Linked DNA regions of Starkeya sp. ORNL1. The protein of the gene in region 1 interacts with the protein of each later gene in a pairwise test. Links are inferred from orthologs where the notes say so. Each region holds a gene or a part of one and is shown on either strand. Other genes may lie near its edges.

Region 1 (3,283 bases):
TGGAAAACTTCGGCATAAAATCACCCGAACCTCACAGCGCCCCGCAAATGGCCCGTGGAGTCACAAGCGCCCTTTCAGGCATCTATCCTCGTCTGACGCCTTAAATCGCCGTCCCGAGTCAATTGTGGGGACCGATATTTCGCAGGCGAATCGAACTAAGAGACTCGCGCTGGTTGCATTGGTGGACGTGACCTCGATGATAAGACGGCTACCTTACTTCGAATCACGTGAACGCATCGCCAATCGTCGCCACGCGGTAATTACTAACGGCACCATCACGGCACCCGATGTCCATAGATAGGCTTGGGCGACGTAGCCTGGACCAAGCTCATTCCTGATTGCAGGACCGAGAGCCGGGTCGTTCAGTTCGACCAAAATTCCGAACGAGGCAACGGAGGCGAACGCGGCCACAACTAGCGGCAGCCACCAGCGCAGCATGCCCGCGCCCCAACTTAGGCAAGCCACCACGACCGCATAAACCCAGAATATCTCCGGAGCAGATTGCTTGTCCGCAACCTCACCCATCGCCAGCGTTGATCCGGAGAATAAGAGAGCAAGGGCAAGTGCGAGTGCGAGTTGTCTGGCCATCGGCCGCTACCCGAACTAACGAAGTCTGGCCATGCGAATATTCGCGAACATCAGCGGCACGACGACCAGCAGCGCACTGCACAGATCGGCCTGAAGTATGTAGCCGGCTCCAAGTTCATCACGAACGGCCGGACCAATGATTGGATCGCCCAGCTCGGCGATCAGCTCGGAGGCGAGGAACGCCACCGGAGCCCAGATCAGCAGCGGCAGCCACCAGCGGCGGCACGCCATCACCCAGCTCATGCCCGCCACGGCGATGACGGCGAGCCATAGCGCCCCGCTCGCCGGCTCCCGATCGGAGACGCCGGCGGCAGCGGGCGCGGCCGAGACGAGCCACGCAGCAAGGATCATCAACATGAACCGCCGCGCGCCCATCCCGCATGCCTCATGTGTTCATGGAGTCGAAGAAGTCGCCATTCGTCTTGGTCTGGCGCAATTTGTCGAGCAGGAACTCGATAGCGTCAACCGTGCCCATCGGATTGAGGATGCGCCGCAACACATACATCTTCTTCAGCACGTCGCTCGGTACCAGCAGCTCCTCCTTGCGGGTGCCGGAGCGGGTGATGTCGATCGCCGGGAACACGCGCTTGTCGGAGACCTTGCGGTCGAGGATGACTTCGGAGTTACCTGTGCCCTTGAACTCCTCGAAGATCACTTCGTCCATGCGCGAGCCGGTCTCGATCAGCGCGGTCGCGATGATGGTCAGCGAGCCGCCCTCCTCGATATTGCGCGCCGCACCGAAGAAGCGCTTGGGGCGCTGCAGGGCGTTGGCATCGACACCGCCGGTCAACACCTTGCCGGAGGACGGCACCACGGTGTTGTAGGCGCGCCCGAGACGGGTGATCGAATCCAGCAAAATGACGACATCGCGCTTGTGCTCGACCAGGCGCTTGGCCTTCTCGATCACCATCTCCGCGACCTGGACGTGGCGGGCGGCCGGCTCGTCGAAGGTGGAGGAGACCACCTCGCCCTTCACCGAGCGCTGCATGTCGGTGACTTCCTCCGGCCGCTCGTCGATGAGCAGCACGATGAGGTAGCACTCCGGGTGATTCGTGGTGATGGACTGCGCGATGTTCTGCAGCAGCACGGTCTTGCCGGTGCGCGGCGGGGCGACGATGAGGCCGCGCTGGCCTTTGCCGATCGGCGCCACGATATCGATGATCCGCGCCGAGAAATCCTTGCGGGTCGGGTCTTCGAGCTCGAGCTTCAGCCGCTCGTCGGGATAGAGCGGCGTGAGGTTGTCGAAATTGATCTTGTGCCGGATTTTCTCCGGGTCTTCGAAATTGATGGTGTTGACCTTGAGCAGGGCGAAGTAGCGCTCGCCATCCTTCGGCGAGCGGATCTGCCCTTCGACGGTGTCGCCGGTGCGCAGGCCGAAGCGGCGAATCTGCGACGGCGAGACATAGATGTCGTCCGGCCCCGGCAAATAATTCGCATCGGGCGAGCGCAGGAAGCCGAACCCGTCGGACAGGATCTCGACCACGCCCTCGCCGATGATGTCGGTCTCGCGGGCGGCAAGCTGTTTCAATATGGCGAACATCAGCTCCTGCTTGCGCAGCGTGCTGGCATTCTCGACCTCAAGCTCTTCGGCAAAAACCAGAAGTTCGGCCGGATTCTTGGACTTGAGGTCCTGAAGTTTCATTTCCCCCATGGGGAAGCCTCGGAAGTTGGGAGAGCGTAAAGGTGGACCTCTAGCGGGCACCCGGACGCGTCAGGAGAAAGGAAGGCGCTGGTCTGCGGAGCGGCACCGGTTTCGTCCGGAACCCGTCCGGCGCACGCGCCGGTGTCTGGAGCGACATCAGGCAGGTCTGTGCGTCAGCCAGCTTGGTGGAAGGCATCGGCAACATAGGCAAAGCAGCGAGTCGGCGCAAGCCCACCGGAAATGTTTAGAAAGGCTTCACCACGACCAGGATGACGATGCCTATCATCAGCACCGTCGGCACCTCGTTGGCGATGCGGTAGAAGCGCGCGGAGCGGGTATTCCGGTCGAGCTGGAAGTCGCGCACCCGGGCGGTGAGGAAACCGTGCACGGCGCTCATCGCCAGCACCAGCAGGAATTTCACGTGAAACCAGCCGGATAGATACCAGCCGCCATCCCAGGCGAGATAGAGCCCGGCCAGCCAGGTGACGCCCATCGCCGGATTGATGATGGCCTTGAGCAGCCGCTGTTCCATCACCTTGAAGGTCTCGGACTGCGGCGAGCCCGGCGGCGCCTCGCAATGATAGACCATCAGCCGCGGCAGATAGAGCATCCCCGCCATCCAGGAGATGACCGCGAGGATGTGCAGCGCCTTGATCCATTCATAGAGCACGGCTCAGCCCCGCAACCGTTTCAGCATGTGCTCGACATGGGAGATCGGGGTTTCCGGACGGATGCCGTGGCCGAGATTGAAGATATGGGCAGCGCCGCGGAAATCGTCGAGGACGCGGTCTATCCCCTGATCGAGCGCCCGGCCACCGGCAATCAGTCGCAGCGGATCGAGATTGCCCTGCAGCGCCACCCGGGCACCAAGGGCCGAGCGCACCGCCCGGCGATCCACGGTCCAGTCGAGCCCGATCGCATCGACGCCCGCCTCATTGACCAGCGCCGTCAGCCCGGGAAGCGTCGCCCCCTTGGGAAAGCCGATCACCTTGGCATCGGGGATTTTCACCCGCACCGCGCGGACGATCCGGGCGATCGGCTGGACGCTCCAGC
Region 2 (3,044 bases), 3.2 Mb from region 1 along the record:
TGAGGGATCTGCACCGCTCCGCAATCGTGCGCCCCCTCACCGACCCGCTTCGCGGGCCACCTCTCCCCAACGGGGAGAGGAAAAAGTGTAGGCCAACCTGCGGCGAACTAGCCGTCCCGCCTGGCCTTTGCCATGCGCCGCGCGCCGAAGCGGCGTTCGATGCCGTCGGCGCGGTCCGGCTCGACCCGGACGGCAAGGTGCACCCGGCCATTCTCGCCGTCGCGACGCTCCAGCACCTCGCTGTGACGGTAAAGCCAGCCCAGCCCCTCACCGTCCGAAGGATCAAGGTCGAGCATCAGCGTGACCCGCTCGCGCGACAGCCTTTGCCGGATGGCATCGAGCAGGGCGTCGATCCCCTCGCCGGTCAGTGCCGAAACCGGCACCGGATGCTCGTCGCCGGTCCGGCGCTCCGCGACATTGAACACCCGGGTGCGGCCGGCCTCGTCGAGGCGGTCGATCTTATTCCAGACCTCGATCAGCCGGCCATGGTCATCGGCATCGATGCCGAGATCGGCGAGCACGTCGCCGACATCCTGCGCCTGCGCATCCGCATCCTCATGGGACATGTCGCGCACATGCAGGATGATGTCGGCCTCGATTACCTCTTCAAGCGTGGCGCGGAAGGCGGCGACGAGTTGGGTCGGCAGATCCGAGATGAAGCCCACCGTGTCGGACAGGATGACGCGCTCGCCGCCGGGCAATGCGACCACGCGCAAGGTCGGGTCGAGCGTGGCGAACAGGAGATCCTGCGCCCTCACCTTCGCCGCCGTGAGCCGATTGAACAGCGTCGACTTGCCGGCATTGGTGTAACCGACCAGTGCCACGACCGGATATGGCACTTTCTTGCGGCTGGCGCGGTGCAGCGCGCGGGTGCGCTTCACCTGTTCCAGTTCGCGCTCGATCTTGATGATGCGCTCGCCAATGAGGCGGCGGTCGGCTTCGATCTGGGTCTCGCCGGGACCGCCGAGGAAGCCGAAGCCGCCGCGCTGGCGTTCCAGATGGGTCCAGGAGCGGACCAGCCGGCTGCGCTGATAATTGAGATGGGCGAGTTCGACCTGCAGCACGCCCTCCTTGGTGCGGGCGCGCTGGCCGAAAATCTCCAGGATCAGCGCGGTGCGGTCGATCACCTTGGCCGCCCACGCCTTTTCCAGGTTTCGCTGTTGCACCGGAGTGAGCGGGGCATCGACGAAGACGAGACCAGCGTCGTTGGCCTTCACCAGCCCCTCGATCTCCTCGACCTTGCCGGTACCCAGATAGGTGGCCGGCCGAATCTGGCTCAGCCCGACGGTGCCGCTTGCGACCACATCGAGATCGATGGCGCGCGCAAGGCCGGCCGCTTCGTCAAGCCGCGCTTCGGGCGTGCGGCGCACTTCCGCCCCCTCGCCCGGCTTCGGCCGGGTAAGATAAGGCACGATGACGACCACGCGGGTCGCCTCGCCGGCCGGTGGAACTGCCGGGCCGTCGGACGCCGCCTTGCCGGGGCGGCGTCGTGCGGCGCTCTTCAGTTCCAACTCAGGCCTTCTCCACGGCCTCGTCCGGCGCCTCGAACAGCTGGACGGGGTGACCCGGCATGATGGTGGAGATGGCGTGCTTGTAGACGAGCTGGGAATGCCCGTCCCGCCGAAGGAGTACGCAGAAGTTATCGAACCAGGTCACCACGCCCTGCAACTTGACACCGTTGACGAGGAAAATGGTGAGAGGGGTCTTGTTCTTGCGGACGTGGTTGAGAAACGTGTCCTGGAGGTTCTGGGAACGATCCGCGGCCATGATTTTTTTGATCCGTTGTTTGATGGTGTGCCGGCGCGGTCACCCTCACCACGCAACCTCATTCCGTCCGGGGAACGTGCTGCGTGTGCGAAGGCGTGCTGGTTTTAGCATCGCACACTAGGTCCATCGTGCAAGATACTTTCGCCGCATGGCTTATGCGCGTTGTCACAGCGCGATTTCGGCGACCTCGTGGAAGGCCGCGCGCAACCCCTGGGCGACCGAACCGGGATGGCCATTGCCGATCGGGCGGCCATCGATTCGCACCACCGGCATGACGATGGTGGTCGCGGCGGTGATGAAGGCCTCGCGTGCCACATAGGCTTCCTCGACCGAGAAGGCCCGCTCCTCGACCTTCAAGCCCTGCTGCGCCGCGACCTCCAGAACCACGGTGCGGGTGATGCCGCGCAATATGCCGGTGTCGGCCGGCCGGGTGACGAGCACGCCGTCCATGGTGACGATCCAGGCATTGGTCGAACCGCCTTCGGTCACCTTGCCTTCGGGATCGACGAACCAGGCCTCGCGCGCGCCGGCCTCCTTCGCCGCCTGCTTGGCAAGCACATTCGGCAACAGGCCGACGCTCTTGATATCGACCCGCTCCCAGCGATTCTCCGGCACGGTGATGACGCCGACGCCGTCCGCCGCCTGCCGCTCCGCCTTGGCGAGGTCGGCGGAGCGCGCGGTTACCACCACGGAGGGCTGCACCTCACGTTCGGGAAATACGTGATCGCGCCGGGCGACGCCGCGAGTCACCTGGAGATAGACGATGCCGTCGCGCACCTTGTTGCGCCGGATGGTCTCGCGCATCACCACGGCGAGCGCGGACGGCGGCATGGGCTGGCTGATCCGCAACTCCCGCAGCGAACGGGCAAGGCGCTCCATGTGCCGACGCTCGTCGATCATGCGCCCGCCGCGCACCTCGCACACCTCATAGACGCCATCGGCGAACTGGTAGCCGCGATCCTCGATATGGACCATGGCATGTGCGTGCGGCACGTAGCGGCCATTCACATAGGCGATGCGCGACATATTCCCTGCCCTGCCCTCGAGCGACTCTAGCGCCGCCAGAAACCGAAATGAATGAGCCCCAGCACCATGAGGATTTCAAGTCGGCCGAGAATCATCGCCAGCGCGAGTATGATCTGGGCATAGGCCGGCAACGCCCCCCATTCAGGCCAGGCCGCGGAGCCGTCCCAACCGGCGGCATAGATCGGGCCGGCATTGGTGAGCGCCGACAGCGTCGCCACATAGGCGGCCTCGAAGCTCGGCATGGCCGGCGC

Evidence for each region.
Region 2: the proteins of rho (region 1) and hfq interact in binary tests that used the Escherichia coli proteins (3 or more experiments, as listed by UniProt). The link is inferred for Starkeya sp. ORNL1 from one-to-one orthologs.

What each region holds. Positions count from the first base shown.
Region 1 is NZ_CP048834.1:3,939,774-3,943,056, reverse strand. Bases 107-3,071 are described here. They hold rho (transcription termination factor Rho), read right to left. Parts: upstream 2,240-3,071; coding sequence 974-2,239; downstream 107-973. Other genes in these bases: hemE (uroporphyrinogen decarboxylase), read right to left, coding at 2,904-3,071; G3545_RS18755 (CopD family protein), read right to left, coding at 2,475-2,849; G3545_RS18765 (hypothetical protein), read right to left, coding at 604-963; G3545_RS18770 (hypothetical protein), read right to left, coding at 214-588. In the rest of the region: more of hemE, read right to left, coding at 3,072-3,283. UniProt on the Escherichia coli protein: Facilitates transcription termination by a mechanism that involves Rho binding to the nascent RNA, activation of Rho's RNA-dependent ATPase activity, and release of the mRNA from the DNA template.
Region 2 is NZ_CP048834.1:710,258-713,301, forward strand. The notes cover bases 141-2,866. They hold hfq (RNA chaperone Hfq), read right to left. Parts: upstream 1,768-2,866; coding sequence 1,513-1,767; downstream 141-1,512. Other genes in these bases: hflX (GTPase HflX), read right to left, coding at 141-1,415; G3545_RS03485 (D-amino-acid transaminase), read right to left, coding at 1,933-2,793; G3545_RS03490 (TrkH family potassium uptake protein), read right to left, coding at 2,820-2,866. In the rest of the region: G3545_RS03470 (nucleoside 2-deoxyribosyltransferase), read left to right, coding at 1-3; more of hflX, read right to left, coding at 108-140; more of G3545_RS03490, read right to left, coding at 2,867-3,044. UniProt on the Escherichia coli protein: RNA chaperone that binds small regulatory RNA (sRNAs) and mRNAs to facilitate mRNA translational regulation in response to envelope stress, environmental stress and changes in metabolite concentrations.